Regions from separate parts of the Stenotrophomonas sp. S4 genome, predicted to be linked through region 2. Evidence: riboswitches for the same ligand, from Rfam matches in the RefSeq annotation. Region 2 holds a riboswitch; the other holds the start of a gene.
The links. A riboswitch is a leader RNA that binds a small molecule or an ion and turns the genes downstream of it on or off. The one in region 2 is predicted to bind cobalamin.
Positions count from the first base shown of each region.

Region 1: linked by a shared signal. The riboswitch ahead of ACUZUJ_RS01140 (epoxyqueuosine reductase QueH) and the one ahead of btuB (TonB-dependent vitamin B12 receptor) in region 2 are both predicted to bind cobalamin.

Region 1 covers NZ_CM196188.1:270,062-275,126, reverse strand. Annotated here, with positions in the region: gene ACUZUJ_RS01155 (patatin-like phospholipase family protein) at 1-379, opposite strand, end outside; gene ACUZUJ_RS01150 (bifunctional nicotinamide-nucleotide adenylyltransferase/Nudix hydroxylase) at 574-1,623, shown strand; gene ACUZUJ_RS01145 (nicotinate phosphoribosyltransferase) at 1,687-3,096, shown strand; cobalamin riboswitch at 3,246-3,460, shown strand; gene ACUZUJ_RS01140 (epoxyqueuosine reductase QueH) at 3,622-4,308, shown strand; gene pncA (bifunctional nicotinamidase/pyrazinamidase) at 4,364-4,990, shown strand.
Region 2 covers NZ_CM196188.1:561,238-566,302, forward strand. Annotated here, with positions in the region: gene btuB (TonB-dependent vitamin B12 receptor) at 1-1,768, opposite strand, end outside; cobalamin riboswitch at 1,884-2,106, opposite strand; gene ACUZUJ_RS02545 (histidine phosphatase family protein) at 2,249-2,827, shown strand; gene ACUZUJ_RS02550 (TfoX/Sxy family protein) at 2,878-3,240, opposite strand; gene msrC (free L-methionine (R)-S-oxide reductase MsrC) at 3,237-3,719, opposite strand; gene bioD (dethiobiotin synthase) at 3,788-4,471, shown strand; gene ACUZUJ_RS02565 (hypothetical protein) at 4,547-4,744, opposite strand; gene ACUZUJ_RS02570 (aminotransferase-like domain-containing protein) at 4,784-5,065, opposite strand, start outside.

The DNA of each region.
Region 1 (5,065 bases), 290 kb from region 2:
CCAGGCACAGCAGTTTGTGCGGCAGGCCGGCATTGCCGGTCAGCACCACCAGCAGCCGGTAGGCCGCGCGCGCGCCCCGTGCCGGCTGGAACAGGCTGTAGATGAAGCCGCGCCGCGACAGCTGCGCCGACACCGCCGACAACCCGCCGTAGCCGGCATCGCCGGGCAGATGTTCGCCCGCCTGCTGGCGGCGATCACCGCATGCCGCCGCGGCCGCCACGGCTGCGGCGATGGCGCCCGCCGAAGTGCCGCCGATGCTCTTGAAGCGATACTCGCGCGCCAGCGCCAATACCGCATTGGGGTACACGATGCCGCTGGTGATGCCGCCTTTCATGACCAGATCGCAGTACTTGTCCGCCACTGTCTTGCCCCCGAGCATGCCGTCCGCCGCGTGGGTGCCAGTATGGCGCAGAGGCTTCTCAGGGCCTGAGAACAGCAGCGCAGTCCCGGCAGGAATCTTCGGTGTTCAGCGGAAGGCATGCCTGCAGGCTTGACCCGCCCCGCCATCGGCGTAGCATCTGCAGCAAGCCAAGGGACAGACCCGCGGCTGCCACAACGACATGAGGGATTCTCATGGAATTCGACTATCTCGTCTTCATCGGGCGATTCGAGCCCTTCCACAACGGCCACGCCGCCGTTGCCCGCCTGGCCCTGAGCCGGGCCCGCAAGCTGATCTTCCTGGTCGGCTCTGCCGATACCCCCCGCAGCCTCCGCAATCCCTGGACCGTGGCCGAACGCGCCGTGATGATCCAGGCTGCCCTCGATGGCCACACCGACCGCCTGCTGATCCGGCCCCTGCGCGACCACCTGTACAACGAAGCGCAGTGGATTGCCAACGTACAACGCCAGGTGGCCGAAGCCCTGCGCAACGATGGCGCCGCTGCCGATGCCAAGGTGGGCCTGATCGGCATGGACAAGGATGCCTCCAGCTACTATCTGCGGGAATTCCCACAATGGCCGCTGGTGGACGTGCAGCACACCGCCACCCTGTCGGCCACCGAGCTGCGGCGCTACCTGTTCGAGGCCGGCGACGTCGACTTCCACGGTGCGCTGCTGATGCTGCGTGGCAATGTGCCGGCGCCGGTGTACGACATGCTCGAAGCGTTCCGCAAAAGCGCGCCTGCCTATGGCCAGCTGGTGGCCGAGTACCGCTTCATCGAACAGTACAAGGCCGCCTGGAAGGATGCGCCGTACGCGCCCACCTTCGTCACCACCGATGCGGTGGTCGTGCATTCGGGCCACGTGCTGCTGGTGCGGCGCCGTTCGGAACCCGGCAAGGGGCTGTGGGCGCTGCCCGGCGGCTTCGTCGGCCAGGAGCAGAGCCTGCTCGACAGCTGCCTGCGCGAACTGCGCGAGGAAACCCGGCTGAAGATTCCGCTACCGGTGTTGAAGGGGTCGTTGAAGGGCCAGCAGGTGTTCGACCACCCCGACCGCAGCCAGCGTGGTCGCACCATCACCCACGGCTTCCACTTCGAGTTTCCGGCCGGTGACCTGCCGCCGGTGCGCGGCGGCGACGATGCCGACAAGGCGCGCTGGATACCGGTGAGTGAAGCACTGGACATGGGCCCGCAGCTGTTCGAAGACCACCTGCACATCCTGGAGTATTTCCTCGGCCGCGGCTGACCGGCCCGGCTTCCCACTGGCGGATAGACCGCCGGTGTCACTCGACGCGAAGGAGCTTCCGTCATGCACTACCTCGATAATCTTCTCCTCAACACCGACAGCTACAAGGCCAGCCATTGGCTGCAGTACCCGCCGGGTACCGATGCCACGTTCTTCTACGTGGAATCACGTGGCGGCCTGCACGATCGCACGGTGTTCTTCGGCCTGCAGGCGATCCTCAAGGACGCCCTGGCACGGCCGGTCACCCACGCCGACATCGACGACGCTGCTGCGGTATTCGCCGCCCATGGCGAACCGTTCAACGAGGCCGGCTGGCGCGATATCGTCGACCGGCTTGACGGCCACCTGCCGGTGCGCATCCGCGCCGTGCCGGAGGGCAGCGTGGTGCCCACCCACCAGGCACTGATGACCATTGAATCGACCGATCCGGCCGCGTTCTGGGTGCCCTCGTACCTGGAAACGCTGCTGCTGCGCGTGTGGTACCCGGTCACCGTGGCCACCATCAGCTGGCATGCACGGCAGACCATTGCCGCGTTCCTGCAGCAGACCAGCGACAACCCGCAGGGGCAGCTGCCGTTCAAACTGCACGACTTCGGCGCGCGCGGCGTCTCGAGCCTGGAATCGGCCGCGCTGGGCGGTGCCGCGCACCTGGTCAACTTCCTCGGCACCGATACCGTCTCGGCCCTGTGCCTGGCGCGCGCGCACTATCACGCGCCGATGGCCGGCCATTCGATTCCCGCCGCCGAGCACAGCACCATCACCAGCTGGGGCCGCGAGCGCGAGGTGGACGCCTACCGCAACATGCTGCGCCAGTTCGGCAAGCCCGGTGCGATCGTAGCGGTGGTGTCGGACAGCTACGACATCTACCGCGCGATCAGCGAGCACTGGGGCACCACCCTGCGCGATGAAGTGATTGCCTCGGGCGCGACCCTGGTCATCCGCCCCGATTCGGGTGACCCGGTGGAGGTGGTGGCCGAAAGCCTGCGCCGGCTGGATGAAGCCTTCGGCCACACCCTCAACAGCAAGGGCTACCGCGTGCTCAACCACGTGCGGGTGATCCAGGGCGATGGCATCAACCCGGACACGATCCGAGCGATCCTGCAGCGCATCACCGACGACGGCTACGCCGCCGACAACGTGGCCTTCGGCATGGGCGGTGCGCTGCTGCAGCGGCTGGACCGCGATACCCAGAAGTTCGCGCTGAAGTGTTCGGCCGCACGGGTGGACGGCGAGTGGATCGATGTCTACAAGGACCCGATCACCGACGCCGGCAAGACCAGCAAGCGCGGCCGCATGCGCCTGCTGCGGCGCCTGGATGACGGCAGCCTGCACACGGTGGCATTGCCTTCCAGCGGTGACGACACGCTGCCAACCGGCTTCGAGGACGCGATGGTGACCGTGTGGGAGAACGGCCGGTTGCTGCACGACCAGCGGCTGGATGAGATCCGCGCGCGGGCGGCGGCGGGGCATTGAAGGTGCATCCCGACCGGGGTCAGAGCCCGCTGCGTGGCAGCGGGATCCGACCCCTTCCTTCCGCTGGGGTCGGATCCCGTTGCAGCGCAACGGGCTCTGACCCCGATGCCCCTTGACCCTGGCCAGCAACGCGTCCACCGTGGGCACGCCGAAGGTATCCCTGCCGTAGTTGTCATCGCGGCAGGGATTTAAACGGGAATCCGGTGAAGGCGCTTCGCGCGCCCATTCCGGAGCTGCCCCGCAGCGGTGAATGGAAACGAATCCTGCCAACAGCACTGGGCTCACGCCTGGGAAGCGGCGGGTAGTAGGTGGGCTGCGGCCCGTGTCCATCAGCCCGAATACCGGCCCCGGCCGGGGGACACGACCGTCCCCTGACTCGACCTGGAATCTCCGCGGGGAGGTTGCCGGGGCCGCCGTCGTCCTGCGCGTGCAGGCGGTGTGGCCGCGCGCGTCCTGTTCACGGTATCCAGCCAGACCCGTTCACCCACGCGCTGATGCATGGGCCACCGCCGTTGCCGGCGGTCCATGCGGTACCTGACGATGACCGAGCTCCAACGCCCCACCCTGACCCTGCCCGCCGACGGCAAGCGCCTGCTGCTGCATTCGTGCTGCGCGCCCTGTTCCGGCGAAGTGATGGAGGCGATCACCGCCTCCGGGATCGACTACGCGATCTTCTTCTACAACCCCAACATCCATCCGGTGAAGGAATACGAGCTGCGCAAGCAGGAGAACATCCGCTTCGCCGAACAGCACGACATCCCGTTCATCGACTGCGACTACGACACCGACAACTGGTTCAGCCGTGCGCGCGGCATGGAGAACGAGCCCGAGCGCGGCATCCGCTGCACGATGTGCTTCGACATGCGCTTCGAACGCACCGCGCTGTACGCGCACGAGCACGGTTACGACACCATCAGTTCGTCGCTGGGCATCTCGCGCTGGAAGAACATGGCGCAGATCAACGACTGCGGCATTCGCGCCGCGTCGCGCTATGAAGGCCTGCAGTACTGGGACTACAACTGGCGCAAGGGCGGCGGTGCCAGCCGCATGATCGAGATCAGCAAGCGCGAGCAGTTCTACCAGCAGGAATACTGCGGCTGCGTGTACTCGCTGCGCGATGCCAACCGCCACCGCCGCGAGAACGGGCGCGAACGGATCAAGATCGGCCTGCTGTACTACGGGCAGGACGCTGAGGCGCCGCAGGGCGATTGACGTGCAGGCATGGGGCGGCCACGCTGGTCGCCCCTTCTGTTGTACCGGACCTGCCATGACCGCCCTGCCCGCCGATGTCGCCCTGCTGGTGATCGACCTGCAGCCGGACTTCATGCCCGGCGGTGCGCTGGCCTGCGACCAGGGCGATGCGCTGGTGGCACCGATTGCCGACCTGCTGGCACAGCGTCGCTACCGCACCGTGGTGGCGACCCAGGACTGGCACCCGGCCGACCATGCCTCGTTTGCCAGCCAGCACCCTGGCCAGCGCCCGTTTGAGACCATCCTGCTGCATGCACAGCCACAGACCTTGTGGCCCGACCACTGCGTGCAGGGCAGCGCCGGTGCCGCGCTGCACCCGGGCGTGGACTGGACGGTGGCCGACGTGATCCTGCGCAAGGGCACGCGCCAACAGGTGGATTCGTACAGCGCCTTCCGCGAGAACCACGGCCCCGATGGCGAGCGCCCGGCCACCGGCCTGGCCGGCTGGCTGCACGAGCGGCGCATCCGCGAAGTGCACGTGTGCGGCCTGGCCCGTGACTACTGCGTGCTGTGGAGCGCGCAGGACGCGGTGAAGTCCGGCTTCCGGGTGAAGTTCCTGTGGGACCTGACCCGGCCGGTGACCGAAGCCAACGACGCGATGGTGCGCGAAGCGCTGGGCAAGGCGGGGATCGCGATCGCCTGAGGCGTGACCGCCGGGCATGGCCCGGCGCTACCGCGCACGTCGCTTATGCCGCTTGCGCGCTCCTGCCCACGACAA
Region 2 (5,065 bases):
GGCGATCGAACACGTTGGCAGCACGTGCCAGCAGCGACCACTCCGGCGTCAGCGCGTACTCGGCGCGCAGGTCCAGCGTGCCGTAGCCGCCGACCTTCACTGCGTTGGCCGCATCGTCATAGCGCTTGCCCGCACCCTGCACGGTCAGGCCGGCGCGGAAATCGCCGAAGCGGCGGTCGACGTCCAGGCGTGCGGTCTGCTGTGCACGGCGCGGCAGCCAGTTGTCGAACTGGGTGCTGCCGTGGGTGCGGTTGCGCGGGTCGGTGTAGCTCAGCTGCGCGTTGATGTCGAAGCCGGCCAGCAGCACGCCACCGGTCAGCTCGGCACCGCGGATGCGTGCCTTCTCCACCTGCTGCATCTTGAAGGTTGCCGCGTCGTAGGTGATCAGGTCATCGATGCGGGTCTCATAGACGTCCAGGCCCCAATGCCAGCCCTGGCCCTGCTGCGAAACACCGAGGTTGGCGCTCTTGGACTTCTCCGGCTTCAACGTCGGCACGCCGCTCCACGGGTCGTACAGGTCGCTGAAGGTCGGCGCCTTGAACGCGGTGCCGTAGCTGGCGTTGAGGCGCAGGCCGTGGTCCAGCTGCATCGCCCAGCCGAGACTGCCGGTGGCGTGGTTGCCGAACTGCTGGTTGTCGTCGTTGCGTGCGCTGGCCTGCAGCTGGTGGCGGCCGAAGCGGCCCTGGTACTGCACGAACACACCGGTGTTGCGGCGGCTGTCGACGAGGTAGCCCGCGCTGCTGCCATCCAGGTTGTCTTCGCTCCAGTCCACGCCGGTGCTCAGCAGCTGGCCTTCGGCCAAGGTGAAGTCACCCTGCAGCGAGGCGCTGTCGCGGTGGGTCTGTGCGCTGCCGCGTGCGCCGAAGTCGCCGAAGTTGTCCGACTCGTTGTCGCTGCGGCCGACGTTGGCGGTGAACGCCAGGCGCTCGGACGGGGTGTAGCGCACCTTGCCGGCCAGCACCTGCTGGCGGGTCTCGGAGTAGTTGTAATAGCCGTCGTAGTGGTTCTTGCCGTCGGCGCGCAGCGCGCTGCCTTCCACGGTCCACTGGTCGTTGAAGGTGTAGCCGCCACGCAGGCTCTTGGACAGGTTGCGGTAGCCGTCGCGGTCGGGTTCATCGGCGAAGCAGCCGGCGAACAGCGTCGCCGAGCCACGGCAGGCATCGATGCCATCGGAATGCTGGTAGGCGATGTCGGCGCCGAACCAGCCGCGTTCGGTGCCACCACCGATGCCGCCGCTGGCTTCGCGCAGGCCGTTGCTGCCGCCACCGAGCTGGACGTGCGGAGCAAAATCGCCCTGGTTGCGGCGGATGAAGATCTGGATCACGCCACCGATGGCGTCGGCGCCGTACAGGCTGGACTGCGGGCCACGCACGATTTCCACGCGTTCGATCTGCGCCAGCGGCAGGTCCTGGTACATGGCCAGGCCGAGGTCGGCACTGTTGATGCGCACGCCATCGACCAGCACCACGGTGTGGCCCGAGTTGGTGCCGCGCAGGAACAGCGAGCTCTGCTTGCCGAGGCCGCCGGCATTGGTCAGGTTGATGCCGGCACGGCCGCGCAGCAGCTCCTGCAGCGAGGTGGCCTGGCTGGATTCGATCTGCGCGCGGTCGATCACCTGCGCCGGCGCGATGCTGTCCTGCAGGGCGATCGGGGTGCGGGTGGCGGTGACCAGGATCTGGTTGAGCGCGGTGGTGTCATCGGCGGCCTGGGCCAGCGCGGGCAGGGCGGCCAGCACGGCCAGGGACAGCATTCGGGACTGCAGCTTCATGGGGGACTCCAGGTGCCACGCACGCCCGCGTGGCGAAGGGGAGGAGCCGCGAAGGCAGGCATGCGCCGACGCCGCAGCGCAGGCTGCGGTCATCCAGCGCCATGCCCACCGCATCGCGACCTGAGGCTTCCTGGCCGGTCTCCGGGCTTGCCGCCGGGTGGCGCGAGGCCACCGTCCAGGCGCCTTCCCATGCCTGCGGCACAGTGGCGTTGTTGCCTGGAACTGACGTGCTTACCGTTGCGGGGGCAGCGCCGGCCTGGCGTGGCATCACGCGTCACCGGCTTCCCGTTTCAACCTGCCGGCCGTGGCCGCAGGTCACCTGGAAGTGCGCGCAGTCTACGGCATCACAGGCGGCCCGTAGCGTCGAGCCTGCTCGACTGCCTTTGCTGTGCCCTTAGAATGGTCCCTCGATCCCGTGGTGCCGTTGCCGATGTCCGCCCGTTTTCCGCTGTTCCCGCGTTGCCTGTACAGGACGCACGCATGATCCTCGACCTGGTCCGCCACGCCGGCAACGGTCGCGATGAGTTCCTCGATGGCCGCAGCGATCCACCGCAGCTGGCCCGCCTGCCGCAGGAACTGGTCGATGCCTACGCCGCGCAGCCGTGGGAGCGGGTGATCAGTTCGCCACGGCTCCGCTCGCTGCACACGGCGATGGCCCTGGCTACCCCGCGTGGGCTGGACGTGGAAGCGGACGAGGAATGGGAAGAGCTGGATTTCGGCGATTGGGACGGGCAGTCGCTGTTCGACCTGCCGGAGGACGCACTGGCGGCCTTCCATGCCGATCCGCATGCATTCCCGCCGCCGAACGGTGAAAGCTGGGGCCACTTCGAGCGGCGCATCGCGCGCGCGCTGGATCGCCTGCTCGATGATGATGATCCGGTGCCGACGCTGGTGGTCAGTCATGGCGGCCCGCTGCGCATGGTGCTGTCGCAGGTCTGTGGCCTGCCGATGTCGCTGTGCTGGGCATTGCGCATCGACCACGGCACCCGTCTGCGGGTGTGGCTGGAGCGCGGCGAGGTCGGGCTGGTGGGCGAGCTGCTGGAGCTGCAGCAGCCCTGACCCGACGGTAGTGCCGGCCGCTGGCCGGCATGCCCAGGAACGCGGGTGCCTCAATCCTCGTCGGTGTGCTCGGCCACGCTGTCTTCCGCGTCATCGTCGGCATCGAAACGCTGCTCATGCACCGGACCCGAAGCGGGGCCGGCCGCCTTCAGAGGGTGCGCGGCGATGCGTGCTTCGTAATCCTGCACCAGCGCCTCACGCTGCGGCTCGCTCAGTTCCTGCCAGTGGCAGTCCAGCAGCGCGCCTTCCAGCGAGTACAACAGGTTCAGGCTGGGCTTGAAGCCCGCGCGCTTGACCTTGACGAAGGCGCCGACCGCGCCGATCGCAACCAGGTCCTCGCGGCTGCGCAGGCCGACCTGGCGCAGCCAGGCTGCACTCTTGGGGCCGATGTTGCGCAGCTTCGGCGCGCTCATCCAAGTGCCTCGACGAACACGCGGGCGATGGCTTCCAGGCCGGCCTGGTCGTCGGCGTCGAAGCGGCCGACCTTCGGGCTGTCGATGTCGAATACGCCGATCAGTTCATCGCCGCGCAGCAGCGGCACCACCAGTTCCGAACGCGAGGCCGAATCGCAAGCGATATGGCCGGGGAAGGCATCGACGTCGTCCACGCGCTGGGTCACGCGCTGGCTGGCGGCGGCACCGCACACGCCCTTGTCCAGCGGGATGCGCACGCAGGCCGGCAGGCCCTGGAACGGGCCGACCACCAGCTCCTTGCCGTCATACAGGTAGAAGCCCACCCAGTTCAGGTCGGGCAGGGCGTGGTAGACCAGTGCGGAGAGGTTGGCCGCGTTGGCGATGCGGTCGGACTCGGCGTAGACCAGGCCACGGGCCTGTTCCAGCAGCTGGGCGTATTGTTCCGGCTTGCTGCCGGTGAGCGAGGCATTGGCGAACATGCCCGCAGTCTAGCAAGCACGCCGGGCCGGCGATAATGCACGCTCTGTCGTCCCGTTGGAGCCCATCGATGCCATTGCCCGCTACGCTGCCGCCCGCCCTGTTCGTCACCGGCACCGATACCGAGATCGGCAAGACCGCGGCCAGCACCGCGCTGCTGCATGCGCTGCGCCGGCGCGGCCTGCGCGCGGTGGGCATGAAGCCGGTGGCCAGCGGCAGCGAAGACCTGGGGCAGGGCCTGCGCAACGAAGACGCGCTGGCCCTGCAGGCCGCCAGCTGGCCGGTGCCGGACTATGCCGACCTGAACCCGTATGCGCTGCGGCAGCCGCTGGCACCGGAGCTGGCCGCTGCCGAGGATGGCGTGCAGGTGGAGCTGGCGCCGATCGTGGCCGCGTTCGCACGAATGCGCGCGCAGGCCGATGTCGTGGTGGTGGAGGGCGTTGGCGGCTGGCTGGCGCCGGTCTCGGCCACGCTGGACCAGCTGGACCTGGTACGTGCACTGCGGCTGCCGGTGCTGCTGGTGGTGGGCATGCGGCTGGGCTGCGTCAACCACGCACGGCTGACTGCGCAGTCGCTGCAGGCAAGCGGCGTGGAGTGCCTGGGCTGGATCGGCAACCACATCGACCCGGCGATGCAGCGCCAGGACGAGAACATCGCCACGTTGCAGCAGCGCCTGCCGATGCCGTGCTGGGGACGGCTGCCGCATCTGCCGGGTGCGAAAGGCGAAGCGCTGTCGGCGCATCTGCTCGATTGATCCTGGGTAGTGCCGGCCGCTGGCCGGCAACTGCATCCACCCGGCGCTCCCAGGATTGCCGGCCAGCGGCCGGCACTACCGTGCTGCAGCCGCCAGCTCCCGCGCGATCGCACCCAGCCGCTCCACCGCGCCGATGAAGCGCGCATCCAGCGTCTGGCAGCACGACAGCCGCAGGCAGTGGCGGTAGCGCGCGCCGCGCGAATACACGCGGCGCTGGGCGTGCACCTGCTTGAGTGATCCTGGGTAGTGCCGGCCGCTGGCCGGCAACTGCATCCACCCGGCGATCCCGGGATTGCCGGCCAGCGGCCGGCACTACCGTTCTGCAGCTGCCAGCTCCCGCGCGATCGCACCCAGCCGCTCCACCGCGCCGATGAAGCGCGCATCCAGCGTCTGGCAGCACGACAGCCGCAGGCAGTGGCGGTAGCGCGCGCCACGTGAATACACCTGGCCGGGCATGAACACGATGTCCTCCTGCAATGCACGCTCGAACAGCTCGCGTGTATCCACGCCGGGCAGTTCCAGCCACAGCAGGAAGCCGCCCTGCGGTTCGGTGGCGCGGGTGCCTATCGGGAAGTGTTCGGCCACCAGCTGGCG